One region of the Psychrobacillus sp. NPDC058041 genome, then DNA from elsewhere that is predicted to be linked to it. Evidence: predicted binding sites of a transcription regulator. Region 1 holds the regulator's gene; each other region holds the start of a gene.

Region 1 (7,773 bases):
ATCTATGTTTTTCGGCTTAATTATCGGTTTAATTACAGCGATTGCTCGTTTAAAGGGCAATCGTTTCTTTCGTACAATAGCGAGAGTGTATGTATCGATTATTCGGGGAACGCCGCCACTTGTTCAAATCGTCATTGTATATTATGGTCTTGTTGATTATGGCATTGAATTAGGAGCACTCACTGCGGCTTATATTGCTCTGAGTATTAATATCGGTGCTTATGTTTCAGAAGCATTCCGTGGGGCTATTCAAGCGGTGCCAAATGGACAAACTGAAGCAGCACTTGCGACGGGAATGACGGAGGCTCAAGCTATTCGACGTATTGTCATTCCACAAGCAATTCGCATTGCTATACCTCCACTTGGTAATACATTTGTAGGGATGTTAAAAGAAACTTCATTAGTATCGGTTATTGCTGTAACAGAGTTATTACGTTCTGCCCAGTTATTAGTCGCGCAATATTACGTCTACATGCCATTTTATTTATCTATTGCGGTTATGTACTGGATAATGAGTACAGTATTTACATTTATATTGAATAAAATTGAGAAACGATTATCGATTTATTAAGGGGGTAAAATCGTGATAAAAACTAATGATTTATCCAAAAGCTTTGATAAGCATGAGGTGTTAAAAAATATTTCATTGACGATTCCTGCCCATCAAGTTGTCGCTATCGTTGGACCAAGTGGTTCTGGAAAAAGTACTCTTTTACGTTGCTTAAACGGACTAGAAACGATTACAAGTGGAACTATATTTGTTAATGATCATCAACTACGAGCAACTGATAAGAAAAAGGTACGCCAAAAAACAATTCATGCCATACGTCAAGATACTGGTATGGTTTTTCAGCAGTTTAACCTATATCCGCATAAAACAGTTATTGAAAATGTAATGGAAGCATTAATTGTCGTTAAGAAACAGTCGAAGGAAAAAGCAAAGATAATAGCTAGCCAATTATTAAAACGAGTTGACCTGCAAGAAAAGGAAGATGTTTATCCTTCTAAACTATCAGGTGGACAACAACAACGTGTAGCAATTGCTCGTGCACTAGCAATGGAACCACAAATTATGTTATTTGATGAACCAACATCAGCGTTAGATCCTGAACTTGTTGGAGAAGTGTTAAAAGTGATGAAAGAATTAGCTGATGAGGGAATGACGATGGTCATCGTAACACATGAGATGAATTTTGCCCAAAATGTAGCTAATCGTATTTTGTTTATGGCGGATGGACAAATCATCGAAGATGCAGAACCAAAGTCATTCTTTACACAACCTGCAACAGAACGTGCGCAAAAATTTTTAGCAAAAGTAAAAGAATTCTAAGAAAAGAAAGGTTGATAAAAATGGAAGTAATAGCAAAATGGCAAGGAGGACGTGCATTTGAAGCAAAAGGTCCATCAGGATATCCAATGTATATGGATGCAACGCCAAATTATGGAGGCGAAGGCAATGCCCCAACACCTACTGAAATGCTACTCAGTTCACTAGCGGGTTGTATTGGAATTGACGTTACAATGATATTAAAGCCACATTTAGATAAAATTGAGTCCATAGAAATTAAAGTAGATGGCTCTCGACGAGAAGAATTGCCAACTGCATTTACTGCTGCTTCGTTATTATTCGATGTAAGAGGAGATATTGACGCAAAGAAAGTAGTACGTGCAATTAAATTAGGAGAAGAGAAATATTGTGCTGTATCTGCATCCTTGAAGGCTGAAATAGCCTATCGTTTAATCTTAAATGGTAATGAAATTGAAGTATAAAGAATTCTAAAAACAATAGATGCAAAAACCGTTTATTGTGTTTTTAGTGAAATAAAGTACTCCTTCATCCATATGGTTGAAGGAGTTTTTTATGCAATCAAAGCATCGAAAATAAAAATTTTTTTAACAAAAAAAAAAATCCTGCATATCCTTTTAAATAGAGATCAAAGGTCTTGGGGAGGATAAAATGCATTGGATAACTATTATCCTTATAGGGATAGCAGCTAATTTAGACAATTTAGGAATAGGTTTGGCCTACGGAATAAAACAAACTAAAATACCTATCTTTTCAAATGTAACAATAGCGATTATTTCAATGGTAGTCGCTTATGTTGCAGTTGTAAGTGGAGAAATTATCACTAACTATATTCCAATATTACATGCAAACCTTTTGGGGAGTTCCTTACTTTGTATAATCGGTCTATGGACTATTTTATCAAGTATACTTTCTAACGAGGATACAGCCAAAAAAACAGAACAAATTGATAAAGATGGAAATAATATTATTTCTGTTAGAGAAGCAATTAGCTTAGGGTTTATATTATCTGTGAACTGTTTAATAAGTGGAATTGCAATTGGAGCAAGTGGGATATCAGCTATTTGGACTGTAATTTCTATAGGTTTTTTTTCAATCTTGACCGTTGGTATTGGAAGTCATTTTGGTTTGTTACTAAATAAAACATTTATTGGTAAATATTCTATAACTATTTCAGGTGGCATACTAATTTTTATTGGTTTATACGAGATGCTGGATTAAGAATTGTATTATCTATCTAACATAAATCTTTTTTCTAAATGAAATACGTTTTTTTGTATCAAATATTGAATGAAATCATAAATAAAAACCCCTCAACCATAAAGGTAAAGGGGTTTTTTCGATGATCTAAACGAAAATGTCCACTTTTCGTTTAGATATGATATCGGCTCTATTTCATAATACGTATTATAGTAGATTATGTCAAGTTGCCGAGTGTCTATTGAATATGACGATAAACTCCTACTACTTTACCTAATATAGATACTTGGTTGACAATAATCGGCTCCATTGTAGAATTTTCAGGTTGCAAACGGAAATAAGACTTTTCTTTAAAGAAACGTTTTACTGTAGCTTCATCATCTTCTGTCATAGCAACAACTATTTCACCATTATTAGCTGACTGTTGTTGTTTTACAACTACATAATCTCCGTTTAAAATACCCGCTTCAATCATGCTATCACCCATAATTTCAAGCATGAAAAGGTTATCATCAGATGTTCCAAACGTTTCAGGAAGTGGGAAGAACTCCTCTACATTTTCAATTGCTGTATTAGGAAGGCCAGCTGTTACTTTACCAACTAAGGGTACGTGAACAACTCCTTGTTTTTCTATTATTGAATTAACACTGTCAAGTATTTCAATTGCACGAGGTTTAGTAGGATCTCTTCTAATTAAACCTTTGCTTTCCAACCTAGCCAAATGACCATGTACAGTTGAGCTTGAGGCTAGTCCAACTGCTTCGCCAATTTCACGCACGGAAGGTGGATAACCTTTTTTTCTTACTTCCTCTTTAATAAAAGCTAAAATATCTTCTTGTCTTTTAGATGCTTTCTTCAATACCTTCACCTCTTTAAATAATAATAAGCGTTGTTCTCATTCTTATTTATAGTATATCAGTCTCTTATCCAATATGCAAACATAGGTTCTGAAAAGGTATTGACAAAAACATGTGTTCGTTTTAATATGAAAATAGATAAAGCGAACAGATATTCTAAAACGGGGGAACTTTGAATGAAACTACTTAAAAAAAATTATTTTCTAACTATATTTTTGGGATTAAGTTTATCTTTTATAATGACAATTGCATTTATAAATTCTAGTGGTGAAAAACATGACTATCCTATTATAATTGAACATGGAGATTCTTTATGGGAATTAGCCGATAAGTTTGGCTCAGATAAGTCAAAAGCAGATTGGATTAATGAAGTAATGGCATTAAACAACTTACATTCAGCACATATTAAAGCAGGAGACATACTTATTATCCCAAATAGGTCAAATCAGGTTAATCTTGATCATTCTACAGAGCTAGCAGGTATAAGCCAATGAAAGCAGTAATTTATTGTCGTGTCAGCACAGAGAAAGAAACGCAAGAAACTTCATTAGCAAGACAAGAAGAAGAATTAATTCAATTTGCTGTTCTTCAAGGGTATGAAGTAAAAAGAGTATTTATAGATAAACATAGTGGCTATGATATTGAAAGAGATGGATTGCTTGATTTATTATCATTTATCAAAGAACAGACAATAGATGCTGTATTTGTACAAGATGAGACTCGAATTGGACGCGGAAATGGACGAATGGCAGTATTACATCTTCTTCAAAAAACAAATACTTCTGTTATTACTTTACAAGATAAAGGTGTATTAAATTTGAATGAGATGGACTCCATGTTATTAGAAATTCTTGCCCTTGTTGAAGAATATCAACGAAAACTACACAATGCGAAAATTAAACGGGGAATGAAGCGTGCGGTTTCCCAAGGATTTCGTCCTGAGAGGAATCTAAAAACTCTAGGTAACCCTGAAGGCAGAGAGCGGATTGATATTCCGGTTCAAGAAATAGTAAGATTGCGCAATGCTGGTTTAACATATGAAGAAATTACCTTTACGTTAAAAGGATTAGGTTTTGAAATAAGTAAAGCAACAGTTCATAGAAGATATATTGAATTTATTGAAGCACACGGAGGTTAAAGGCTTGCACTCTGTGTGTTTTTTCCTTACCTTTAAATAAGAATAAATTTTAAAGGGTGAATAATATGTTAAGTAAAGAAAAACTTGAACGAATAAGTGAGCTTTCAAGAAAATCAAAATCGGCTGGCTTGTCTATTGAGGAAGCAAAAGAACAAAGTGCATTAAGAAAAGAATATTTAGAGACATTTCGCACAACGATGAGAGATACAATTGAGAGTGTAAAAGTTGTTGACATTGAAGGTAATGATGTGACGCCACTTAAAGTACAACAAGCTAAAAAAGGGAAATTTCTGAATTAACTAATCATTACGAAACCATTGATAATGCATACATTGTTGTCTAAACTAGAAGTATAGAAAAAATTAGCTCGAGAGGATGTCACTAATGTCATTACAAACAGATTTACTTGCAATTAATACAATCCGTACTTTATCAATTGATGCAATAGATAAAGCGAACTCTGGTCATCCAGGTCTTCCAATGGGAGCTGCACCAATGGCATATACGCTATGGACAAAACATTTACGCCATAACCCAAATAATCCGAACTGGTTCAATCGTGACCGTTTTGTTTTATCAGCGGGACATGGTTCTATGCTTTTATATAGTTTACTTCATCTTGGTGGGTACGATTTACCAATGGAAGAAATTAAAAACTTCCGTCAATGGAATTCAAAAACACCAGGACATCCAGAGTTCGGTCATACTGCAGGAGTAGAAGCTACAACTGGCCCTCTTGGACAAGGTATTGGAATGGCTGTTGGAATGGCTATGGCAGAGGCACACTTAGCTGCTACATATAATCGTCCAAACTATAATATTGTTGATCATTACACATTTGCACTTTGTGGAGACGGAGATTTAATGGAAGGTGTCGCAGCTGAAGCAATTTCTCTTGCCGGACATTTGCAATTAGATAAATTAATCGTACTTTATGATAGTAACGATATTTCTTTAGATGGTGACCTGCATAAATCATTCTCAGAAAAAACGGAGAAACGTTTTGAATCTTATGGATGGAATTATATTTTAGTCCAAGATGGAAATGATATTGAGGAAATTTCATCTGCAATAGAAAAAGCAAAAGCTCAAAATGATAAACCAACCCTAATTGAAGTTAAAACTGTAATAGGATTTGGTTCACCAAACAGAGCTGGTAAATCAGATGCACATGGTATGCCACTTGGAAAAGAAGAATCACTATTAACGAAAGAAGCATATCAATGGTCATCAGAGGAAGATTTCTATGTTCCAGAAGAAGTGTATGAAGCTTTTAAAGCTGCTTCTAATCGATTAGGTGTTGATGAAGAAAAATCTTGGAATGAGAAATTTAATACTTATTCCTCTGAGTTCCCAGAGCTTGCTGGAACATTAAAACAAGCGATTAACGGCGAGATTCCTGAAAACTTTGATGCTGCTATGAAGGATTACGAAGAAGGTACTTCTCATGCAACTCGATCTGCATCAGGTGATGCAATTAACGCAATCGCTCAAAACCTTCCTTCATTCTTTGGAGGAAGTGCGGATTTAGCTGGTTCTAACAAAACGACGATGAAGAATGCAGGAGATTTTTCTGCAGAAAACTATGAAGGCAAAAACATTTGGTTTGGTGTACGTGAATTTGCTATGGGAGCTGCCCTTAACGGTATGGCATTACATGGTGGTTTACATGTGTTCGGTGGTACTTTCTTTGTATTTAGTGATTATGTAAGACCAGCGATTCGTTTATCTGCTCTTATGGGACTTCCTGTAACGTATGTATTTACACATGATAGTATTGCTGTTGGTGAAGATGGACCTACTCATGAGCCAATAGAACATTTAGCTTCTTTACGTGCAATGCCAGGATTGTCTGTAATCCGTCCGGCAGATGCTATTGAAACAAATGAAGCTTGGAAGCTTGCAGTTTCTTCAAAAGATCATCCGACTGTACTTGTACTTTCAAGACAAAACCTTCCGACCCTAAAAGGATCAGTAGAACAAGCAAGCGAAGGCGTTTCAAAAGGAGCTTATATCGTTTCACCAAAAGCAAACGCAGAAGCAATTCTACTAGCAACTGGATCAGAAGTAAGTCTTGCAGTTGAAGCTCAAAAAGCACTTGCAAATGAAGGAATTCAAGTTTCAGTAGTATCTATGCCATCTTGGGATCTTTTTGAGCAACAAGATGATGCATATAAAAAATCAGTACTTCCTTCACATTTAACAAAACGTCTAGCTATCGAAATGGGATCTTCACTAGGATGGCATCGTTATGTTGGATTTGAGGGAGATGTTATCGCAATCGACAAATTTGGTGCTAGTGCTCCTGGCGAAATTGTAATGAAAGAATACGGTTTCTCAGTTGAAAATGTCGTTTCTAAAATGAAAAACTTACTACAAAAATAAGAAATATATAAAAGCAATTCGAATACTTGTAAACAAAAGTATTCGAATTGCTTTTTTATTTGAAATTATATAGTATGCTTTAAGAATCTATAGTATAATTTTCAGTGGTGTCTTGTACACGTAGACAAGAACGTAAAGGAGGAGAAATTATGTTAGCGACTTGGATCTGGATTATTATTGTAATCGTTGCTTTAATCGGTGGTGCAGTAATTGGATTTTTTGCAGCACGTAAATATATGATGAAATATTTAAAAGAAAATCCACCTATCAATGAACAAATGCTTCGTATGATGATGGCTCAAATGGGACGTAAGCCTTCTGAAAAACAAGTAAAACAAATGATGAATCAAATGAATAAAATGCAAAATAAATAAAAGCACTCATTCTTGAGTGCTTTTATTTATTGAGTAAATTATTTTGTTGTAAGAAGTCTGCAACTACTTGTTCGTATTCCTCACTATTTTCATTAAAGGATTTGGCATGAGCCCCTAATTCGAATAGTTTTAATGATTTTGGGCCTTTTTTCTTCTCATACAATTCTTCCGTCATTTTAGGGAGAATGAAATCATCTTGTAAACTATGGATAAAAAGTACGGGTTTTTCTATATGATCGACTACATCAATAGGAGATACTAAATTTAAAGTATACCCATCACGCATTTTTAAAAATAAATTAGCAAATCTAATAGCTAAACTTGAACGAAGTGGAGTAGTTTGTCGCATAATATTCAACACTTGGTCTTCGAAATCTGAAAATGAGCAATCAGAAATATAAAAATCCGCATCGTCCTTTATAGATCCTGCATACAGTAGTGTCGTTGCTGCGCCCATCGATTCTCCGTGAATTCCAATAATAGCACTTTCTCCAGCTCGCTTACGAACAACTT
Region 2 (7,773 bases), on a different contig from region 1:
TGAATTATTTAGCCGCTTTTTGTTTTCGTTCAGAAACAAAGAAAGATTTACCTGTTCCAATAGCCACAGATTGTAGAGGTTCAGGAGCAATATGAACTGGAACTTCAATAACGCTGGAAAGCCATTCTTTAATATCTTTTAGAAGTGCCCCTCCACCAGTTAACACAACTCCATGGTCCACGATATCACCAGCAAGTTCAGGTGGACATATTTCAAGTGTTGCACGGATTGCTTCTAAGATTGTTTCAAGAGACTCAGTCAATACACCTTGTATTTGAGTAGAGGACAGATGAATTATTTTAGGTAATCCAGTAACAACATCTCTTCCTCGTACATCCATTTGTTCTACTGTATGGGGTATCAAGGCATGACCAATAGTTTTCTTAATTTCTTCTGCTGTAGGTTCTCCAATTAAAACATTATATTCTTTTCGGATAAAATGAATAATTGATTCATCCATTTTATCTCCTGCAGCCTTTACAGTGTTAGAAGCAACAACACCTCCGAATGAGATAATTCCAACTTCTGTAGTACCACCACCAATATCAACAATCATACTTGCAACTGGTTCATTTACAGGTAGACCCGATCCAATCGCTGCTGCAACAGGTTCTTCCATAAGTTGAACTTCTTTAGCGCCACTTTGTCTTACTGCATCTTGAATTGCTCTTCGTTCGACAGAAGTAGCACCTGATGGAGTACAAACTATAACAGATGGCTTTCTCAATGAAGTTCCCAGTTTCTTACTTGCATTCTGCATGATAAGTTTCAATAATTGGGTAGTAATATCAAAATCAGCAATGACACCGTCTTTTAATGGGCGAATAACTTCTATAGAAATCGGTGTCTTTCCAATCATTTCTTTTGCTTTATGTCCAAATGCGATTATATCTCTCGTTTTTGTGTTGACTGCCACTACAGTTGGTTCATCTATAATTATGCCTTTACTTTTCGTATATACTAATGTATTTGCTGTCCCTAAATCTATTCCAATATGGGCATTTGAAAACATATATATTCCTCCATTCAATCATACTCAATAAGTATAAATGATAAAAAGAGGTTTGCCATGTGTAACATTATGGAAGTTTACAAATGTTTCATTGTTTAATAGGTCAATATATGTAGGGTGGTGAAGCAATATAATCTAATAGTCTGTACTAGTCATTATATTGACATAGAACTGTCTTTAAAATGAAAAGAAAAAGATAAATAATATCAATTTAGAGAAAAATAAGTAGTAACTACTTATAAAGAAGCGAAGAAATTGTAACTAACTTTGATTTTAAAAGAGTAAGTCAGTCTTTCATTATCCGAACCTTAAGCACTAGGTCACTACACAATTCAATGGGGCAATGGACAAACATTTGCCACAAGATTACCGAATTCCCCCGGGAATAGAAATCGGGAAGTAGTGAAGAACATTGTAATCTCTTAAAATAAAAAAACAACCGCAGAAATGCGGTTGTTTTGAATTATTTAGAAGGTTTTGGATCTACTGCAATTGAATCATGTGAGTTCATTGATTTTGCGAAGTAATGCATAACTGTATAACCTACAATACCTGTAACTGCTGCAAAGCCAAGAACTGTAACTGTGAATAAGCCCATTATTAAACACCTCACTAGTCATGTTACTATTATTATAGCTTAAAACTATTTAAAAGGTAAGTAGTATTTTATAGAAATCCACTTAATAATAGTTAGAATGCCCAGTTACCGTTGCGGAAGATAGGCTCTATAGTCCCATCTTCTTTAACTCCATCAATATCCATTTTATCGGACCCAATCATAAAGTCCACATGAGTAATACTCTCATTAAGCCCATTCTTAGCAAGTTCTTCGCGACTCATCGTTTTGCCGCCTTTTAGACAAAATGCATATGCGCTACCAATTGCTAAGTGATTCGAAGCATTTTCATCGAATAGAGTATTGTAGAATAATAAATTAGAATTAGAGATTGGTGAGTCATGTGGAACTAGTGCAACTTCCCCTAAGTAGTGAGAACCTTCATCTGTTGCGACAAGATCTTCAAGCACTTTCTGGCCTTGTTCTGCTTCTACTTTTACAATACGACCTTTTTCAAAAGTAACAGTGAAATTATCAATAATGTTACCACCGTAACTTAACGGTTTAGAACTTGAAACGTAACCGTCTACACCTGTTTTCAACGGAACAGTGAAAACTTCTTCTGTTGGCATATTCGCCATGAAGTCTTCTCCTTTTTCGTTGACACTGCTCGCTCCACACCATAAATGACCTTCTGGAAGTTCGATAGTTAAATCAGTTCCTGGAGCTGTATAGAGTAGTTTTTTATAGTTTTTATCATTTAAATAATCTACTTTCTCGTGTAGTAGTTTATCATGTTCTTTCCAAGCTGAAACTGGATCTTCTAAATCGGCGCGTACCGCTTTGAAGATAGCATCCCAAAGTGCAGAAACTTGTTCTTCTTCCCCAACATTCGGAAATACCTTTTTAGCCCATTCTTTTGATGGTGAAGCAATTACTGTCCAGCTAACTTTATCGGATTGCGTATATTGGCGAAATTTACTTAATGCAGTACCAGCAGCTTTTTGGAAAGCAGCAATCTTACTAGTATCAACACCTTTTAAAAGGTCTGGACTTTGGCTTATAATGCTCATGAAAGCAGTACCTTGTTCAGCTAACAGTTCTCTTTCTTGAACTTTCCATGATGGGAAGGAGTCAAAAGATTCTTTAGGAGCTAAATCATAGCGTAAGCGAGTAATTTCATCGTCTGAAAAGTCTACAAATACTTGATTTGCACCGACCTCATACGCCTTTTTGGTAATTAATCGAACAAGTTCAACACTATCGATTGAAGAAGAGATAAATAAATTTTGGCCAGGCTGAATATTAACCCCAACTTCTACAGCGAGCGCAGCGTACTTTTTAAGTGTTTCATTAAATAATGACATATTCATACTCCCTTTCTATGTTTAACTTAATAATATCAGTTTTCAGTCAAATGTAACAATACATATTAGAGGTAAAAAGTCGTATATTGTTCATAAAATATGAAATTATATTACAGGAAAATAAGTTTATTATTAAAAAAAGTACAAAATAGCCGAAATAATGAGAGAAATAGAATTTGGGGGTTAATGAATGGATATATCTACAGTTGTTGGTCTTATCATTGGGTTAGTTTCATTGTTAGTTGGAATGTATTTAAAAGGAGTTAGTCCAGATAGTTTATTAGTTCCTGCCGCTATCTTAATTATTATCTTTGGAACAATTGCAGCTGTAGTAATTGCTTTTCCGATGAATGAATTGAAAAGAGTACCCAAGTTATTTGGAGTAATATTCAAAGATAAAAAACTTGCAGATGATAGAGAAGTTATTAAAATGTTTTCTAGTTGGGCAGATTTGGCACGTAGAGAGGGCTTATTAGCATTAGAAAGTAAGATTACTGATGTAGATGATCCATTTTTAAAAAATGGATTAACACTAGCGATTGATGGACAAAATGCGGATTATATTCGTGATGTATTGTCAGAAGAAATCGATGCTTTAGAAGAAAGGCATATTGGTGGAGCTTTAATATTTACACAAGCAGGTACATATGCTCCTACACTTGGGGTACTTGGAGCAGTAGTTGGACTGATTGCCGCTTTAAAAAACTTAAATGACATAGATGTATTAGGACATGCCATTTCAGCAGCATTTGTTGCGACGTTATTAGGGATTTTCACTGGTTACATTATTTGGCACCCATTTGCAAATAAACTAAAGCGAAAGTCTAAGCAAGAGGTTCGCCAAAAATTGATGATGTTGGAAGGGATTCTTTCCGTGTTAGAAGGAGATGCCCCTCGAGTTATTGAACAAAAACTAGCTTCATACCTGTCTATGTCCGACCGCAAAAAAATAATGAACGAAAGCGGGGACGGAGACCTTGGCAAAGAAGCATAAAAAAAAGCATAGGGAAGAAGAGCATATTGACGAATCATGGCTTATTCCATACGCAGATATTTTGACATTATTGTTAGCTCTTTTTATCGTATTGTTTTCAATGAGTACTGTGGATCAACAGAAGCTCGAACAGATGGCTCAAGTTTTTAATCAAATCTTTGATGGTGGAACAAATTTTATGGATAATCCTTCTCCAATTGATGTACCTATAACACCAAATAATACAAATGAAACAGAAGAGCAAAGTTCTGCATATATTGAAGACCAGAAAGCACTATCTGAGATAAAAGCTAGTGTCGATGAATATATTGCAGTTAATGCATTAGAAAAACAGTTCGTAACCAAATTAACGGATGAAGGATTGCTTGTTACAATCCGTGAAAACATTTTGTTTGATATGGGAAAAGCAGAAGTAAAATCAGAATATCGTCAAATTGCGGAAGACATATCCGATCTTTTAGTATTTGATCCTCCAAGAAATGTTGTAATAACTGGGCATACTGATAATATTCCAATTTCAAGCAGTGAGTTTTCCTCTAACTGGGAACTAAGTGTAATGCGTTCAGTAAACTTTCTTAAGATTTTAGTTAGTAAAGGAACGATTGACCCACTATATTTTAGTGCAAAAGGTTATGGTGAATTTAAACCTGTTGCCTCTAATGATACTGTAGAGGGACGTGCTAAGAATCGACGTGTGGAAGTGTTAATACAACCACGCGTATTACAAGATGGTACTCTAAACGACGCTCCAAAATAAGAAAAACTGATAACAATTTTAAATTGTTATCAGTTTTTCTTTTGACTTTTTCGAACAAAAGTTTATAATGAAAACAAAAGTTTAATTGAGAGGAGGTTAATTATTGTGCAACCAAAAGAAATACAAATATTACAGTACCTTAGAAAAAATCCATATGCATCTCAATTAGAGATCGCAAATAACCTAGATATGTCAAGACCAGCAGTTGCAAATATTATTTCCCAATTAATTAGGATTGGTAAAATTACAGGTAGAGCATATATTCTTCCTGAAGCCAATGAGGTTATTTGTATCGGTGGTGCAAATTTAGATCGCAAATACTTAGTAAAAAATCAGTTACAAATGGGAACATCTAATCCAACTACGAGCTTGCAAAGTGTTGGGGGAGTAGCTAGAAATATTGCCGAAAATTTAGGGCGACTTGGTCATAGTGTACGATTATTATCCGTAGTTGGGAATGATATTGAATATCAAATAATCGAAAAAGCATCCAGTCATTGGATGAACTTATTTTCTGTAGAAAAACTCGCTAATTATTCAACTGGAACTTATTCTGCCATTTTAGATAAGCAAGGTGAGATGCTTTTCGCACTAGCTAATATGGAAATATACGATCAACTTTCTGTTGAGTACATGAAAAAACAAGAATCTTATCTTACGAATGCTCAACTATTAATAGTGGACATGAACTGTCCTAAGGATGTAATTGAATACTTACAAACACTTGCTATTGGAAAAAATATCTCTCTAGCAATCATTCCTGTATCATCTCCTAAAATGGAAAGAATGCCGGATAACTTAAGTGGTATTGAATGGATCATATTAAATCGAGACGAAGCAGAAACATATTTAAAAATGGAAATTAATGATGAAGGAAGTTGGAGAGCAGCTTCAGAAGCATTTGTTCAAAAAGGCGTTAAACATGTTGTCATTACAAATGGTAGTAAGGGAGTAATGTACTCAAGTGAAGAAAGTGAATCTACACTAGTACCTGCTATTAATGTAGATCATGTAGTCGATGTGACTGGAGCTGGAGATGCTTTTGTATCTGGAACACTTCATGCATGGTTGGAAGGAACAGAAATGAAATTAGCAGTAAATGCAGGTATGGTTAATGCAAATAAAACATTACAATCTGCAGAGACTGTTCGTAAAGAACTTTCAAAAGTTACTTTAAATAATGAATTGGAGGAATATTTATCATGAGAGAATTTTTAACATATTCAAAAGAAGTAGAAGAAGGAATGGCAGCAGGAAAAGCGATAGTAGCATTGGAATCAACAATTATTTCACATGGTATGCCTTATCCACAAAACGTTGAAATGGCAAGAAAAGTGGAACAAATTATTCGTGACAATGGTGCAGTTCCAGCAACGATTGCCATAATGGATGGAAAGATTAAAATTGGCCTTTCAGAAGAAGAGCTAGAAACATTAGGCACAAGTAAAAATGCACGAAAAACTTCTAGAAGAGATCTTCCTTATGTAGTTGCCTCTAAAGAAATTGGTGCTACTACAGTTGCCACAACAATGATTTGCGCAGAGCTTGCTGGTATTAAAATGTTCGTAACTGGTGGAATCGGTGGGGTGCATAGAGGTGCAGAAACGACAATGGATATTTCAGCGGACTTGGAAGAATTAGCTTCTACTAATGTAGCTGTAGTATGCGCTGGAGCAAAATCCATTTTGGATATTGGTCTAACACTAGAATATTTAGAAACTAAAGGTGTTCCGGTAGTAGGATTCCAAACGGAAAAGTTCCCAGCATTCTATACAGCAACTAGTGCGTTTAATGCAAACTTCCGTCTGGATGAGCCACAAGAGGTTGCAGAAATGCTAAAAGTGAAATGGGATCTAGGTCTAAATGGTGGCGCAATTATTGCAAATCCAATTCCTGCAGAGCATTCAATGGAAGAAGCATATATTAACGGAATTATTGAGAAAGCTTTAAATGAAGCAGAAGAAAACGGCATTAAAGGGAAAGACGTTACACCATTTTTACTTGGAAAAGTAAAAGAATTAACAGAAGGAAAAAGCTTAGAATCAAATATTGCATTAGTTTACAATAATGCAACAGTAGGGGCTAAAATTGCTGTTGAACTAAATAAACTATAAAAAAAACCTTCCCGAGAAACTAATCTCGGGAAGATTTTTTTTATAGATGGCTATGTTAATTATCTTTGTTGATAATAGAATACACCAACAAATGGTCTAAAATAGTTGTAAGACGACACAGGTTAGTTAGAAGAACAATAAGCATTATAGACGGCTCTTTTTTTTTATTTAACTAACGCAGCAGGTTAGTGAAAGAGGAAATAAAAAACGAGAATAGAATATAAACATTGAGTATTAGGATTCTTATCAATTAATTATCATTAAATCATTTTAGTGGAGTGAGTGACATTAATATTAATCAAAATGTAAAAACGTCGGGTGCTTACGTTTTATATCGGGGGCTGTTTATTTTTCAGGTTGGTCCTACAGAAGAGGCAAATAACCTTGGAATAGTTAGACTTGGTGGGCATAAAGAATTTGAAGAAACCGCATTAGAGACAGCTAGGCGTGAAGTTTTTGAAGAGGCTTCAATGAAAATTACTCCAATAAATTCTCCAATAACTTATCATATGAGTGAGTGGGGAAATAAGCCTTCCATACTACGGTTAGGAGAGGAAATAGCTCCAATTTTAGTTAAAGGAAATGAGCAGGAATCTTTATCAATAATGTATCTTTCCTACTCTGAAAATGAACCAAATCCCTCTTCAGAAACTAATGGACTTCTACTACTAACTCCAGAAGATGTTCATTTTATCTGTAATAATAAAATTACTTTAAATGATTTTATTAAACAAAATAGAAAAGCGATATTAAAAGGAAATATAAATAGAGATTTATTTTTAATCCCTTTTCCTCAACTATTATTTCTGTCAAAATTGTTAAAAGAACATCCAGATTTATTCATCATAAAATAAAATCAATTAAATGAGGATGTTTGTGAAACTATACACTTTAACTAACGTGGTGCTTTAGTTAAAGATAGACGGCTCTTTTTTCTTGTTCAACTAACGGTGCAGGTTAGTTCAATAAGAAT
Region 3 (7,773 bases), 380 kb from region 1:
GTGAGAATATGTATAATATACTCTTCATAAATCAGCATAAATTTCGCGGGTTGAGCGATGAGCCATCACCGCCGCTAAGTACAACTTTATTTAGATTTCAATAATTATTTCGAGATGGTAGGAATAATTAGATTTTATAATAAACTGCCTCATTCGCAGGAAATATCCAAAAATTCTCTTTTTTTATAGTTCACTATGTTATGATAATTTCATCATAATTTTCTGATAGTGAGGCGATTTTTTGTGAAGGGCTTTTTGAAATGGATGCTTCAATTAGTTGTTGCATTCGTAGGTATACTACTAATTAGTGGACTACCTATACTGATTACTGGTTTTCAACAAGGAGAATTTTTGTGGAAAGAATACGGACAACAATTACTTGTTCTATTTCCACTTTCCAATTTTATGGACCAATATTATGGTTCACATATCGGAGACTACATTAGCTATTCTTTAGAAGTATTGTTTTTAGCACTGATTTCCGCTGTATTTTTAGCACTTCTATTTACAATTATTACGATGTTGTTTAAAGAGCGGGCAAGACAGCGAATAAAAACACTCTTTTTCTTTTTGGAGTCCTTTCCTGACATTTTAGTCATTTTGCTTGTTCAATTAACAGTTATCATGATTCATAAGCAAACGGGTGTTTTTGTTTCGAAGATTGCTGTGACTGGTGGAGAAAGGATCTATATGTTACCTGTTTTTTGTTTGATGATTTTACCAATGATTCAACTATATCGTTTAAGTATGCTCACATTTGAAGCAGAGGAACGAAAAATGTATGTTGAGCTTACCAAGTCTCTTGGGTTTAGTAAGTTGATTATTTTAATTATACATATTTTTAGAAACGCAGTTATTAGTATATTTTTTCAATCGAAAAAAACGATGTGGTTTATGCTTTCCAACTTATTCATATTAGAACGAATGTTTAACATGCCAGGTATTATGTATCACTTGAGTGAACACTTGTCAGGGGAATTGTTTTTAATTACTGTTTGCAGCTTTTTCTTACCAGTATTCTTCATATATAGCTTTGGTGAGTGGTACTTCTTACGTCGTTTAAATCGGGGAGGTGCTTTGGAATGAAATCTGTTTGGAAGCAACCGTACTTTGTTCTTGGATTTAGTGTGCTTACATTTTTTTTAGTTGGTAGTTTTGTATTTGAATGGATTTTTGGACCGGACCCGAAACAAACGTATTTTATCTATGAAAATGGTAGGCTGGTGGCAGCTGCTCCGCTATCCCCTAGTTTGATGCATCCTTTTGGGACCGACCAGTTTGGATTTGATATGCTTGCGAAAATTATGCTTGGTGCAAAATATACAATTATAGCAGCGATGGGTGTGGCTGCCGTACGTATGCTTATTGCTGTACCTATTGGATTTGCAATCGGTACATATTGGCAAAAGAAACGTTCATTGGTTAATAGTTTCATTGATCCACTTCATTATGTCCCTATGACAATTTTCTCTTATTTGATATTGTACCCCGTCCTATGGGAGCCAATGGAGGGGTTTTCTACTACTGTGTGGGAGCGTATTGTTATTCAAGTTGTGTTAATGGCCATTATTACAGTGCCAATTGTTGCGTCGTTAATTGGCAATGAAGCGAATTTACTGTATCACGAGGAGTATATTTTGGCTTCAAGAACACTTGGTGCTAGTCGACTTCGAATTATTACGCGACATCTGTACCCTATGATGCGTGAGAAGTTATTTGTTTTATATGGTCAGCAACTTGTAGAAACATTAGTTGTTTTCACTCATTTAGGCCTTCTTAAATTATTTATCGGAGGAACGAAAGTGAGCTATGATCCAATGTTTGGAGATCCACCGAAATCGATTGCATATGAATGGGCTGGACTTTTTGGTTCATCGTTTCGTTATTTGTTGGGTGTTCCGTGGCTTCCGCTTGCTCCTGCCATTTGTTTCGCACTTGTCATTTTAGCAGTTGCTGCAATGATCGAAGGCTATACGAGAGCTGTGAATGGCCAAGTCAAAATCCTCAAACGAAAGAAAGTTGCTTTTGTGTCGGATGAGACACTCAAATGGAATAAGCAGCAGTTAAAAGAAAAATTGCAGCTTTTGCTTCAAAATGAAAAAGAAAATACTCCAAAACTGTAGTCCTCTGGCTGCAGTTTTTTCTCTCGGGAGGGATTAGGGATGAAAATTAATCAAAGAGAATTTAGTGTTAACGGGATTAGCTACATAGTAAGACATGCAATTAATAAAGATGCGAAGGTTTTGTCCGAAATCAGATTACAGATTGACGGAGAGTCTCAAAACTTAGATAGAGAAAAAGGTGAAGCATATATTGACACAGCTGGTTTTGAGAAATTAATAAAAGCGGATACGGAAAATAAAAAGAATCTTTTTCTAGTTGTCGTCATTAATGATAAAATTGTCGGATTTTCAAGGTGTGAAGGAAATTTTTTGAAACGTTACGCCCATAAAGTAGAATTTGGGGTCTGTGTATTAAAGGACTATTGGGGTTTCGGTATTGGAACAAACCTTTTAAAAGAATCTATTGCTTGGGCTGATTTGAACGGAATAAAGAAAATAACTTTAAATGTTTTAGAAACAAATGACAAAGCGATAAATCTTTATAAAAAGTATGGTTTTAAAACGGAAGGCATTTTAGAAAAAGACAAAATCCTTTCAGACGGTCAATATTACAACACCGTTGTTATGGGAAGATTTAATGAATAAGACATCAAAATAAATTTTTTCATACATACGCAACGATATCAAGTATATAAAGGGTTTATCCGCACCTATAAGCACCTAATGCGGACTAGCAAAACAAAGGAGTTTCTAGTGAGACTGTAGAATAGTAAAAATATTAATCTATAAAGGAGAATACAAATGTACAAATTGCTAGAGAAAAACGAATACGCACCGTATTATTCAACATATGTAGAGTTAGTATCTGATGGGGATTTCATACAAACTTTAGTTCAACAGATGGAAGAAACAATTGCATTACTACAGGACATTTCTGATCATCAAGCTCATTTCCGCTATGCACCTGAGAAATGGACCTTAAAAGAAGTGATTGGGCATATAGCAGACACTGAGCGAATCATGAGCTTTAGGCTGGTTTCCATAGCTCGGGGCGAAACAGTTGCTCTTCCTGGTTATAATGATAATGAATACGTACAAAATGCATCTTTTAATAAACAGGCTGTAGAGGACCTTCTTCAAAATTTATATATTGTTCGCCAGTCGACTATTCATTTAATTAAGAGCCTATCAAGCGAAGATTTACTTCGTCGGGGAACTGCAAACAATTCTGAAGTGACTGTCCGTGCACTTATCGTTATTATAGCTGGTCATGAACTGCATCATCGCAACATAATTAGAGATCGATATATTTCTTCTGAAGACTACCCAAAAAGCTAATTTTAAGCTATCTAAGGAATATTTAGAACTAAAAAAATGGTGAGTGAACCTAATAGACCATTGTTAGAGTGTGTTTTGACTATTCTAGTCAAAACGCATTCTTTTTTTGTTCCGGGTGTACTTAAAACTATTTATTACCATTGAATAAGAACGAATGTTTGTCATATACTATTAAGAACAAATGTTCCTTTTATGGGAGTGGATAGTATGTACGAAGGGTTAGAAAATCGAAAAATTATATGCATTGATATGCGAAGCTTTTTCGCAAGTTGCGCGGCAGCCGATGCTGGGTTGGATGTGATGACAACACCTATTGCTGTGATTGGTAATTTGGAGCAAAAGGGAAGCATTGTGCTTGCTGCTTCGCCAAGAATGAAAAAAGAATTTGGTGTAAAAACAGGAACTAGGCTATTCGAAATTCCAGATCATCCATCTATTCATCTAATCGAGCCGAAGATGGAGTTTTTTGTTCGAGTTTCTGTAGAAATCGTCCGTTATTTAAATCAGTTTGTTCCGAATGAAGCGATTCATGTGTACAGCGTAGACGAATGCTTTGCAGATTTAGGAGGAACCGAAAAACTTTGGGGACCAGTAGAGAATACAATTAAGCGCATACAAGATGGGATGTATAGTCAATTTCAATTGCCATGTGCGGTTGGGATGGGACCAAATATGCTTATGGCGAAGCTTGCGTTAGACTTAGATGCGAAAAAAACAGGTTTTGCAAAATGGACTTACGAGGATGTACCGAAAAAATTATGGCCGGTCTCACCATTAAATAAACTATGGGGAATTGGCTCTCGTTTAGAAAAAACGTTAAATAATATGGGCATTTTCACTGTAGGTCAGTTAGCGCAAACTTCTTTAGAAATATTAGAGAGTAAATTTGGTGTAATGGGAAATCAGCTATATTATCATGCTTGGGGAGTTGATTTATCCGAACTTGGTGCACCTCTAGTAGAAGGACAAATTAGTTATGGAAAAGGGCAAGTACTATTTCGTGATTACCGAACGAAAAAAGAAGTGATGGCGGTTATTTTGGAGATGTGTGAAGATGTGGCAAGACGCGCAAGAGAAGCAAATATGGCTGGAAGAACGATACATCTCGCAGTCGGATACAGCAAAGATGCTTTTGGAGGGGGATTTAACCGTTCTCGCTCCATAGAAGAATCGACAAATGCAACGATGAAAGTATATAAAGTATGCGAACAAATCTTTGACGATTTTTATGATCATCGTCCAGTTCGGAGACTATCGATTTCTTTAACGAATTTAGAACCGGAGCACTCGATGCAACTAAGCTTATTTGAAGAGGACAAATGGAAAATACGAAAACTGGGAAAAACCATGGATGACTTGCGAAGTAAATATGGTTCCACCGCAATTTTGCGAGCAGTGTCCTATACTGAAGCGGGAACCGCTAGAAAACGAGCTGGATTACTTGGAGGACATAAAAAGTAGAAAATTAAAGGGAAATTCAAAAATTTATCGAAATAAATAAAAAGAAGGATAGATGATCAAGGAGTTATGAAACGAGGATAATTCTATGAGCTATAAAAACACTTTAATTTTAATTTCTGAAGATTCACCAGTTACTTCCGCAGTTATACCAATGTCTAAAAATGAAAAACCTACAATTGCTTATATTGAATACGATTTAATCTACAACAATCCGTACAAATACACACAAGAAGATGTGCAATTTAAAACTTACCTGATCAAGAATCAGATTAAATCCAATCAGTTAGAAGAGCTACGAGAACAATTTTTTGCAACACCTAAAGCATGTTTCAGAGCTTCATCATTAGTGAAAAAGTATGGGTGGGGAATCCACTATGATGAAGAAGGGAAAGTAGCAATTTATGATGCTAATAGCGATATGTATAAGCAATTTCTACAGTTAGGTACGATTACAGTTTTAAAAGGAATGCGTTCTAAAAGAAAATAATAAAGGTGGAGTTAATTTGGAACAAACAATTTTTCAACATATGGAAACAGTACGAGGAATAACAAAGGAATTCATCCAACAGATACCAGAAGAGATAGCAGATATAGTTCCAGAAGGCTTTAATAATAGTATTCGTTGGAATTTCGGTCATATTGCATTTATACAGGAAAGACTCGTATTTGCAGTATTAGGTGAAGAGTTAGGTGTACCAAGCAACTATGAAGAACTATTTAGCGCTGGAACGAAACCAGCTGATTGGAAAGTAACACCGCCATCACTAGCAGATATTCTTTTTGTATTAACCGAACAAACAACAAGAATAAGAGAAGCTATTCAAGGAAATATAAACAAGACATTGCCAGCACCATTTACAAATAGATTAGGCATCACATTTCATACTAGAGGGGAAACATTTCTCTTTAGCTTTTATCACGAAGCTATGCATATGGAAGTGATCAAAAGAATATATCGAGCTATAACAGTGGAATGAAGGGATATTTCTTCAAAAACTTCGTATAAGATCCAGAAATTCTGTGAAATAAAGGGTGAGAAATGTGGTGTGGCTAGCAATTGTCATTTACTGTTTGTTAGTGAGTAGTGTTTTTGTTCTACCGGCATTGGTGAAAAAGAAGTTTAATCTACCAAAGAATATGAAACATGTTAAGTTCAATAAAAAAGAAGCTTTTACTATCATATTAATTGGCGTTATATTTGCTATTGGAAGCGTCATGGCAAATATAACCATTTTAAAGGATGATATCTATCGCACTCTAAATCCTATTCCTCTTTATTTATGGTTATCGTTATTTTTTCTAGTTATATATAGTTACAGAGGATATTTAATAAAAAAATCAACTGATGACTCTAAGGAATATTATATTTATTTTACGTGGGCAGGTTGGATGCCAATAGTATCAATAACTGCTCATTTTACTACAAAGTATTTATTATACTAGTTCTACTTTATAAAGGGGCAAATAAATTGAAAAAAGCAATAACAATAGGCTTACTTTTTGTTTCTATTTTACTTACAGGATGTAATGCGAACAAATTAAGCAGTGCTGAATTCACTAACACTACACCAGCTGTAATTAAAATAGACAACTTAACCTATCAAATGACCGATGAAGTTTTATCTACTAACGAAGTGGAAGAACAAATAGGTAAAATTACTCGAATTCACGAAATTGTCTCCTATTCGGAAGACCAAAACCCATATAAAAATACGAGTAAAATATTCAAAATAAAGAATATAAATGTAGAAGAGGCAATAGCAATTCAAGTTAATAACAGTCTATTTAAAGCAAATATAAACTAAAAACAGTTTTAATACTTGAATGGATGCTAATTTCGAGTAGAAAAGGGGACTTTTAAATGGAACAAACAATTTTTCAACATATGGAAACAGTACGAGGAATAACGGAGCAATCTATCCTAAAGACATCAGAAGAGATTGCGGATATAGTACCCAAAGGTTTTAATAACAGTATTCGATGGAATTATGGCCACATTGCATATATTCAGGAATACCTGGTTTATGGAGTATTAGATCAAAAGATAAATCTCCCAGTAGAATATAGAGAATTTTTTAGAGCGGGAACTAAGCCAACTGATTGGAAAGAAACACCTCCATCATTAGCCGACATTTATTCCGTTTTATCTGAACAAAAAATAAGAATTCAACAATCCCTTCAAGGAAATTTACATAAAAAACTACCAAAGCCATTTACGAATCATTTTGGCATCACATTTCACACACTTGGAGAAACATTTCTCTTTAGTTTTTACCATGAAGCACTCCATCTGGAAACGATTAATAGAATATATCAATCTGTGGTGGCGAAATAAAATGAGTTTCTTATAACATAATAAATAGTAAAGAGATCAAACGTATGCATACTTTTGGTCTCTTTTATATTCAAATTTTCCTAATTAAAGAAGGATTTAACAATCTTGAAGAAGAATATTATGTGAGTAGGTACTTGAATGAAAAGGAAGTAGTAAAAGACAAACACGAAGAGGGGACCGATAAAAGAAATGAAGAAAACTTTTAGAAAGAAATTAAAAGCATTTATACCATATTTTTTCGTTATAATAGCCTTCTGCTGTTTGTCGTACCTCCTTGTATACCAAGCTTCTTTTTTACCAAATGGTTATGAGATTATGTCTGGACAAAAAAATGAGTTAACCATTACATCTTTTAGTTTAATAGGAAAAGAAAAAACGATTCAAACAATAGAATTCTCGAAACAAGACGAATGGAAATTGGAAGAGATTGAGGGTGCAGTAAAGAGGCAGAAGGACGCTTTACTGCTACTTTATACAGCACTTGGCGTATCCTTTACTCTAATTATTATGCGTGTACGAACTGGAATGCACGTTAGGAAGGCAATCTCCCAAAGTAACCTTATCTTTGCGATATTA
Region 4 (7,773 bases), on a different contig from region 1:
TTCTATTGACACAAATGAGCTGGTAAAATCGATCAAACAAGCTATTCTAGACAATTCGAAAGAATGGAAGTTTTCGGACGAAGATTTAAAACGCATTACACGTAAGAAAATCGGATTTTTCTTACGTGCATTAAACTCTATTGAATATATTGCCAATCAATTTACACGTTACTCATTCAACAATATGAACTTATTTGATGTTGTTCCAACGCTGGAAAATATAACGATGGAACAAGTTAGAAATGCTTTTGAATCGATGCAAGACGAAGATGCACATACCGTATTTACAATTATTCCAAAAGAGAAAAAGAACAATGAATAAAAAGTTTGCATTAGTAGTAGGTGCATCAGGTGAAATCGGCCATGCAATTAGTTATAAACTTGCAGAAGCTGGTTGGTCTTTGTACTTACATTATGCAAGCAATGAAGAGCTTGTAAAACGTCTCTTAGAAAAGTTAGAAGCAACTTATCATGAGCAAGAATTTATACCCGTACAAGCCGATATGCGTGATGCGGAGTCAGTAGAAAAGTTATCATCTTCTATTTTTTCAATACAGTCAGTTGTTTTTGCTCAAGGGCATAGTTTGTATAAAGGACTAGAAGATACTACATTAAAAGAGATTCGCCATCTATTTCAAGTACATGTGGAGCATCCAATGTACTTAGTTGCTCAATTGACTCCTAAACTTCGCAAATGTGAAAATGCTTCAATTGTTTTTGTAGGTTCAATTTGGGGAGAAACAGGTGCTTCCTATGAAGTTGCTTATTCTGCTGCAAAAGGGGCTCAACATGCATTTGTAAAAGCTTTTGCAAAAGAAGTAGGTTCCCAAAAAATTACCGTTAATACAGTTGCTCCAGGGTTTATTGATACTAAAATGAATCATCATGTGGAACAAGAAGTTCGACAACTCCTATTGGAGGAAATACCAACAGGTGTATTTGGTTCTGCGGAAGATGTAGCGAATACAGTGTTATTTCTAGTTAGCGAGAAAGCAAATTATATAACCGGTCAAATTATTCGTGTAAATGGTGGATGGTATATTTAATATGATTAGGATGTTCTAGACTATAAGCTCGTACTAGACCATAGTCTGAATAACCAAATACGAAAATCAAAGAGCTTTATTGCAGCTTTTTTTTATCTTGACGACAAAGTATTTTATAAAACGCTTAAGAATAGAAATGAGGTTACTTCATCCAAATAAAAGAGAAGATAGTGGATAACTATTATTAGGAATTGTTTACAAGGCAGGGCACCCATGAAGACTCCTGTGGGAATAGCTTGAGCTGAAGACCCCTCAGGAACGCAGTGACGGAAGGAAGGCTAAGGGCGCCTCGTCCTGAGGCGACGCCTTCATGACCAACATCGTGTTGGCCTAGGAGGCTGAAGCCAAGCCCACGGAAAGCGAAGTGGTGGTCCCTGCCAATTTAATATACAACTCTATACATCCAAAATTGAGTTTGTCTACAGTCTGAAAAGAGCTTTATTGCAGCTCTTTTCTTTTTTTCTTTTATTCATCTAAGAAATCAGATATGATAGAACTTATAATGAGTGAATAACGTCATCTAAATAGAGAGGACAGATATAGTATGGCTAGTGAGTGGTTTTTTGAATACGAAATTCAGATAAATCGTCCCGGACTTCTCGGAGATATTGCTTCTTTACTTGGTATGCTTAGAGTAAACATTGTCACAATTAACGGTGTGGACGAAGGTCGTCGTGGAATGCTTATTAAAGCAGAAAAAAAAGAAAATATCGAGCGATTTGAGCATATTGCTTCTACGATGGAAACGATTCAATTAACTAAGTTTAGAGAACCGAAGCTTAGAGATCGCCTAGCTGTTAGACATGGTAGATATATTCAACGAGATGCCGATGATAAAAAGACATTTCGTTTTGTTCGTGATGAACTAGGTTTACTTGTAGATTTTATGGCGGAAATATTTAAACAAGAAGGTCATAAGTTAATTGGAATTAGAGGGATGCCGCGTGTAGGTAAAACCGAATCAGTTGTTGCTGCGAGCGTATGTGCAAATAAAAAATGGATATTTCTTTCTTCTACAATGATTAAGCAAACTATCAGAAGTCAACTTGCAGGGGACGAGTTTAGTGATCGCAATATTTTTATATTAGATGGTATTGTGACAAGAAATTCAAATGATGAAAAACATCAAATGTTAGTTAGAGAAATGATGCGTATGCCAACTATTAAAGTAGTAGAACACCCGGATATGTTTATCCAGCATTCCGAGTATTCAATTGATGATTTTGATTATATAATTGAACTTCGTCATAGCCCTGAGGAAGAATTTACGTATGAAATGATGGAGAAAAACCACGGAATGTCCGACAAGGGATTTGAAGGATTTGGTGGATTTAATTTTTAACAGGTAGGTGTTTTAATTGACAGAACTGGGATCTCGCTTAAAAGATGCGAGAAAAGCAAAAGGTTATAGTATTGATGATTTACAAGAAATTACAAAAATTCAAAAGAGATATTTGGCGGGAATAGAAGAAGGTAACTATGAAACGATGCCAGGATCTTTCTATGTGCGTGCATTTATAAAGCAATATGCAGAAGCAGTTGGTTTAAATGGGGACGAGCTATTAGAAATGTATAAAACTGAAATTCCTACTCCATCAAATGAAGAAGTTTCAAAAAATATTCCAGCAACTCCTACTAGAAGATCTTTAGGTGGTCGTTCTTCCAATAAATTAATGGAAGTTTTTCCAATGGTTGTTGTTGCCCTATTCATTATTGTTATTATCGTTATCTTGTGGATTCTTTTTCAGAAGACGCCAAAAAACGAAGTAGATCAAACTGAAGTAGATACTACTTTAACAATGGAAACAAAACCAAAGTCCGAAGAAAATAGTTCGGTTAAACCAAAAGAGGAAGAAAAGCCTACAGAAGAGCCTAAAGAAGAGGTCGTTCCACCAGTTGAAGAAACAAAACCAGAACAACAGCTAACAATTGTCGAAACGCAAGGAGAAACGACTACCTATGATTTAACGAATGCTGAAAAATACGATTTAAAAGTAGTTGCGGCTAATAAAACGTGGCTTAATATAAGAGATGAAAACAATAAAATACTAGTTGATCGAGCAGTTAATGCTGGTGAGACTTATGAGTTAGATGCAAGTGAATTTTCACGTATTCGTGTTCGAATGGGTCATACTCCAGGTAACATGGTGTATATTAATGATCAATTGGTTGAATTTCAACCAAATAGAACTACTCAAAATTTAGTAATACAGTTCAACAAATAGTCATCTATAAGATGGCTATTTTGTTTGAAAAATGAAAGGAGCTTACTATAGATGAAAATGAATGTTCCAAATCAAATTTCGATGTTTCGTATCTTTTTAATTCCCGTTTTTATGTTTTTTATGCTGATTGATTTTAACTGGGGAAATGTAAGTTTTCTTGGGGCAACTATACCTATGGGACATCTAATTGGAGCAATTGTTTTTATTATTGCTTCGATTACCGATTTTATTGATGGTTATTATGCGCGTAAATATAATTTAGTGACCAATATGGGGAAGTTTTTAGATCCTTTAGCAGATAAACTTCTTGTTTCAGCTGCACTTATCATTTTAGTTCAGTTTGGAATTGCACCTGCATGGGTAGTAATTTTAATTATTAGTCGTGAGTTTGCAGTAACAGGATTACGCTTGATTCTAGCAAATGAAGGAGAAGTAGTTGCAGCAAACATGTTAGGGAAAATTAAAATGTGGACACAAATTATTGCAATATCTTCCTTGTTATTAGGAAATGTTTTCTTTGAAATGTTCTCCATCCCTTTTGACATGATTATGTTGTATATTTGCCTTGTATTTACTTTATGGTCTGGTATCGATTACTTTTATTTAAACCGTAAAGTATTACTGGATTCTAAGTAGGAAGGAAGAATGAGTAGATGAAAGCAGAAATTATTGCCGTGGGTTCAGAATTGTTATTGGGGCAAATTTCCAATACAAATGCAAAATTTATATCATCTCAATTAGCTGAGCTAGGAATCGACGTGTATTATCATACAGTAGTAGGTGATAATTCCAATCGATTATTAGAAACCATTAAACTCGCAGAACAACGTGCAGATTTACTCATTTTCACAGGCGGTTTAGGACCAACAAAAGATGATTTAACAAAGGAAACGATTGCTACCCATTTGAATAAGAGATTAATAATGGATGATCATGCCTTGGTAGATATTGAAGAGTTTTTCAAAAGAATGAATCGCGTAATGACTGAAAATAATAAAAAGCAAGCGTTAATATTAGAAGGTTGCAATGTCCTTCCAAATAAGCATGGTATGGCTCCAGGAATGCTGTTATCTACAGATAAGCACTCATATATACTTTTACCTGGTCCACCAAAAGAAATGGAGCCAATGTTCCAATTTGAAGCAAAACCAATGCTTTCAAAATTGATAAATGAAGAAACAATTATATTATCACATGTTATTCGTTTTTATGGAATTGGAGAAGCGGAATTAGAAACAAAAGTCCAAGACCTTTTGGATAATCAAACGAATCCCACATTAGCACCACTTGCTTCAGATGGAGAAGTTACGTTGCGTCTTACTGCTAAAAGTGAGACTGAGTTGGATGCACGTGAAAAAATTGATACCCTTCAAGCTGAGATTTTTAAGCGGGTAGGAGAGTATGTTTATGGTTATAATGATGACTCTCTTGCTTCCAAGCTTCAGGAAATTTTAGTTGAAAACCAATTGACTATTTCTGCTGCTGAAAGTATGACTGCAGGATTATTTCAATCAGAACTTGCTTCAATCCCTGGCATGGGAGCAGTTTTAGTTGGAGGTATGATTACATATACCGAAGAGATTAAAGTGGAGCAACTTGGCGTTAAGCAACAAATTATTACTGAATCCGGTGTTGTTTCTAGCAAATGTGCAGAAGCCATGGCAATTCGTATTAAAGAAAAGTTTGGAACGAATATAGGTGTTGGTATTACTGGCGCAGCTGGGCCAGATGCGCATGGTGGACAGCCTGCAGGAACTGTTTGGATAGGTCTTGTTTTGAACCAAATGGCACCATTCTCCTACCAGCTAAATCTTACTGGAATGAGAAACACGAACAGATTGAGAGCAGTAAAGTTTGCCATTCACTATTTAATCAGGTTACTTCGTGAACACGGATTTACAACCATTTAACTTTTTTCAGTACTGGTACAAAGTGAACGGAAGAGTAGAAGTAATTATTTCGTTAAGCCAAAATAGAGTTTTCAACGAAAAAAACAGTTCAAAATTGATTTTTGGACTGTTTTTAGCTTCTAAAATGAAATTGATGGTAAAAATAACGAATAGACGTTCGCTTTTTTCTTGTATATTTCTCAATTACCTAGTATAGTAGAGATAGAAATAAAAATCAGACTTACTTTAAGGGAGGAAAAACAGTTGGCTAATGATCGTAAAGCAGCTTTAGAAATGGCTTTAAAACAAATAGAGAAACAATTTGGTAAAGGTTCTATTATGAAACTTGGTGAAAAAACAGATAGAGAGATATCGACTTCATCTAGTGGCTCCTTAGCACTTGATGCAGCTTTAGGAATAGGTGGATATCCACGTGGAAGAATTATTGAAACATATGGTCCAGAAAGTTCTGGTAAAACAACGGTTGCTCTTCACGCGATAGCAGAGGTACAAAAAAGTGGAGGGCAAGCAGCGTTTATTGATGCTGAGCATGCATTAGATCCAGTTTATGCACAAAAACTAGGAGTAAATATTGATGAATTACTGCTTTCTCAACCTGATACAGGTGAACAAGCACTTGAAATTGCTGAAGCATTAGTCCGCAGTGGTGCAGTAGAAATTTTAGTTATTGACTCAGTAGCTGCACTAGTACCTAAAGCGGAGATTGAGGGAGAAATGGGAGATTCTCATGTTGGCCTTCAAGCCCGTCTAATGTCGCAAGCATTACGTAAATTATCTGGTGCTATTAACAAGTCGAATACGATTGCAATTTTCATCAACCAAATTCGTGAAAAAGTTGGCGTAATGTTTGGAAACCCAGAAGTTACACCTGGTGGACGTGCACTAAAATTCTATAGTTCAGTGCGATTAGAAGTTAGACGTGCTGAAGCTATTAAACAAGGAACTGATATTGTAGGTAACAAAACGAAGATCAAAGTTGTAAAAAATAAAGTTGCACCTCCATTTAGAACTGCTGAAGTGGATATTATGTACGGTGAAGGAATCTCCCAAGAAGGAGAAATAATCGATCTTGGGTCTGAGTTGGATATTGTACAAAAGAGTGGATCATGGTATGCATACAATGAAGAGCGCTTAGGACAAGGTAGAGAAAATGCGAAACAATTCCTAAAAGAAAATCCTGCTATTAAAAATGAAATTGCTCTTAAAATTCGCGAGTCACTTGGTATGGCTGGAAGTTCATACACAATTGCTGGACACGAACCTGAAGAAGAAGATGAAGAATTTGAATTATTATTATCTGAAGAATAAAATATTGAAAAGTCTCTCAATTATTGGGAGACTTTTTTTTTATATTCCTTCCGTTTCCTTGACAGAGTATTTCTACATCTATACAATTAAAATTGTATAATTTCTTGAATAAAAGATGAAAAGGCAATACATATATGCCATGTGTATATATGTGCCGACTATAACTTAAAAAGTATAGCAATAGGGGGGTGTTCGAATGTTAGAAATTATCATCTCCGCCTTGCTTGGTCTGATTGTCGGTGCGCTTGTTGGTTATAATTATCTTAAAAAAGTGAACGATTCAAAAGTGTCCGGTGCAAAACAATCTTCTGCACTCATCTTAGATGAAGCAAAGCGAGAAGCAGAAGCTTTGAAGAAAGAAGCACTGTTAGAAGCCAAAGATGAAACTCACCAATTACGAAATGAAGCAGAATCTGACATCCGTGAACGCCGTATGGAACTGCAAAAACAGGAAAATCGGTTATTACAAAGAGAAGAGAATCTTGATCGTAAGGATGATGCTCTAAACAAGAGAGAAGTAGGTCTTGAGCGTAAAGAAGATGCTCTAACTGAAAGACAACAGCATATCGAACAGAAGGAAAGTAAAGTGGACGAGTTAGTTAGTATGCAAAAAAGCGAGCTTGAAAGAATTTCTACTTTAACGCGTGAAGAAGCGAAGTCAATAATTCTTCAAGAAGTAGAAAATGAGCTTGCAACGGACATTGCTGTCATGACAAAAGAATCTGAAACTCGTGCAAAGGAAGAGTCGGATAAAAAGTCTCGAGAAATCCTTTCTTTAGCATTACAACGATTTGCAGCTGATCATGTGGCAGAAACAACTGTTTCCGTTGTCAATTTACCAAATGATGAAATGAAAGGTCGCATCATTGGTCGTGAAGGTCGAAACATCCGTACGTTAGAAACCCTCACTGGTATTGATTTAATTATTGATGATACACCAGAAGCTGTTATTCTATCAGGATTTGATCCGATACGTAGGGAAACAGCTCGTTTAGCACTTGAAAAGCTAGTACAGGATGGACGTATACATCCAGCTCGCATTGAGGAAATGGTAGAGAAATCCAGAAGAGAAGTGGATGAGCAAATTCGTGAAATCGGCGAGCAAACAACATTTGATATCGGTATTCACAATTTACATCCTGATCTGATGAAAATTTTAGGTAGACTTCGCTATCGTACAAGCTACGGTCAAAATGTGTTAAAGCATTCTACAGAAGTAGCCTATTTAGCTGGATTACTGGCTGCTGAGCTTGGAGAAGATGTAACTCTTGCGAGACGTGCTGG

The links. Region 1 encodes LexA, which represses DNA repair genes until DNA is damaged. Its sites were predicted from a motif close to CGAACATATGTTCG; they were not measured.
Region 2: ACFVR1_RS14325 (carbohydrate kinase) is a predicted target of LexA. The motif match lies at 4,738-4,751, and genes of this name have one in related genera.
Region 3: ACFVR1_RS04440 (Y-family DNA polymerase) is a predicted target of LexA. The motif match lies at 3,549-3,562, and genes of this name have one in related genera.
Region 4: recA (recombinase RecA) is a predicted target of LexA. The motif match lies at 5,328-5,341, and genes of this name have one in related genera.

Annotation. Positions count from the first base shown of each region.
Region 1 covers NZ_JBHVRO010000002.1:2,278-10,050, forward strand. Annotated here, with positions in the region: gene ACFVR1_RS02525 (amino acid ABC transporter permease) at 1-571, shown strand, start outside; gene ACFVR1_RS02530 (amino acid ABC transporter ATP-binding protein) at 584-1,330, shown strand; gene ACFVR1_RS02535 (OsmC family protein) at 1,351-1,770, shown strand; gene ACFVR1_RS02540 (manganese efflux pump MntP) at 1,958-2,527, shown strand; gene lexA (transcriptional repressor LexA) at 2,745-3,365, opposite strand; gene yneA (cell division suppressor protein YneA) at 3,540-3,857, shown strand; gene ACFVR1_RS02555 (YneB family resolvase-like protein) at 3,854-4,501, shown strand; gene ACFVR1_RS02560 (DUF896 domain-containing protein) at 4,567-4,800, shown strand; gene tkt (transketolase) at 4,886-6,886, shown strand; gene ACFVR1_RS02570 (YneF family protein) at 7,036-7,260, shown strand; gene ACFVR1_RS02575 (alpha/beta hydrolase) at 7,283-7,773, opposite strand, start outside.
Region 2 covers NZ_JBHVRO010000009.1:38,528-46,300, reverse strand. Annotated here, with positions in the region: gene mreBH (rod-share determining protein MreBH) at 5-1,012, opposite strand; gene ACFVR1_RS14345 (hypothetical protein) at 1,476-1,610, opposite strand; gene ACFVR1_RS14340 (aminopeptidase) at 1,703-2,935, opposite strand; gene motA (flagellar motor stator protein MotA) at 3,126-3,929, shown strand; gene motB (flagellar motor protein MotB) at 3,913-4,686, shown strand; gene ACFVR1_RS14325 (carbohydrate kinase) at 4,792-5,892, shown strand; gene ACFVR1_RS14320 (pseudouridine-5'-phosphate glycosidase) at 5,889-6,800, shown strand; gene ACFVR1_RS14315 (NUDIX hydrolase) at 7,079-7,654, shown strand.
Region 3 covers NZ_JBHVRO010000002.1:385,492-393,264, reverse strand. Annotated here, with positions in the region: gene ACFVR1_RS04460 (ABC transporter permease subunit) at 265-1,086, shown strand; gene ACFVR1_RS04455 (ABC transporter permease) at 1,083-2,123, shown strand; gene ACFVR1_RS04450 (GNAT family N-acetyltransferase) at 2,163-2,708, shown strand; gene ACFVR1_RS04445 (DinB family protein) at 2,865-3,401, shown strand; gene ACFVR1_RS04440 (Y-family DNA polymerase) at 3,609-4,862, shown strand; gene ACFVR1_RS04435 (DUF6157 family protein) at 4,948-5,349, shown strand; gene ACFVR1_RS04430 (DinB family protein) at 5,366-5,839, shown strand; gene ACFVR1_RS04425 (DUF4181 domain-containing protein) at 5,907-6,305, shown strand; gene ACFVR1_RS04420 (hypothetical protein) at 6,332-6,667, shown strand; gene ACFVR1_RS04415 (DinB family protein) at 6,724-7,197, shown strand; gene ACFVR1_RS04410 (hypothetical protein) at 7,242-7,403, shown strand; gene ACFVR1_RS04405 (hypothetical protein) at 7,387-7,773, shown strand, end outside.
Region 4 covers NZ_JBHVRO010000005.1:41,633-49,405, reverse strand. Annotated here, with positions in the region: gene yfmH (EF-P 5-aminopentanol modification-associated protein YfmH) at 1-322, shown strand, start outside; gene ymfI (elongation factor P 5-aminopentanone reductase) at 315-1,046, shown strand; gene ACFVR1_RS09480 (DUF3388 domain-containing protein) at 1,591-2,388, shown strand; gene ACFVR1_RS09475 (helix-turn-helix domain-containing protein) at 2,405-3,271, shown strand; gene pgsA (CDP-diacylglycerol--glycerol-3-phosphate 3-phosphatidyltransferase) at 3,329-3,907, shown strand; gene ACFVR1_RS09465 (competence/damage-inducible protein A) at 3,925-5,181, shown strand; gene recA (recombinase RecA) at 5,425-6,489, shown strand; gene rny (ribonuclease Y) at 6,686-7,773, shown strand, end outside.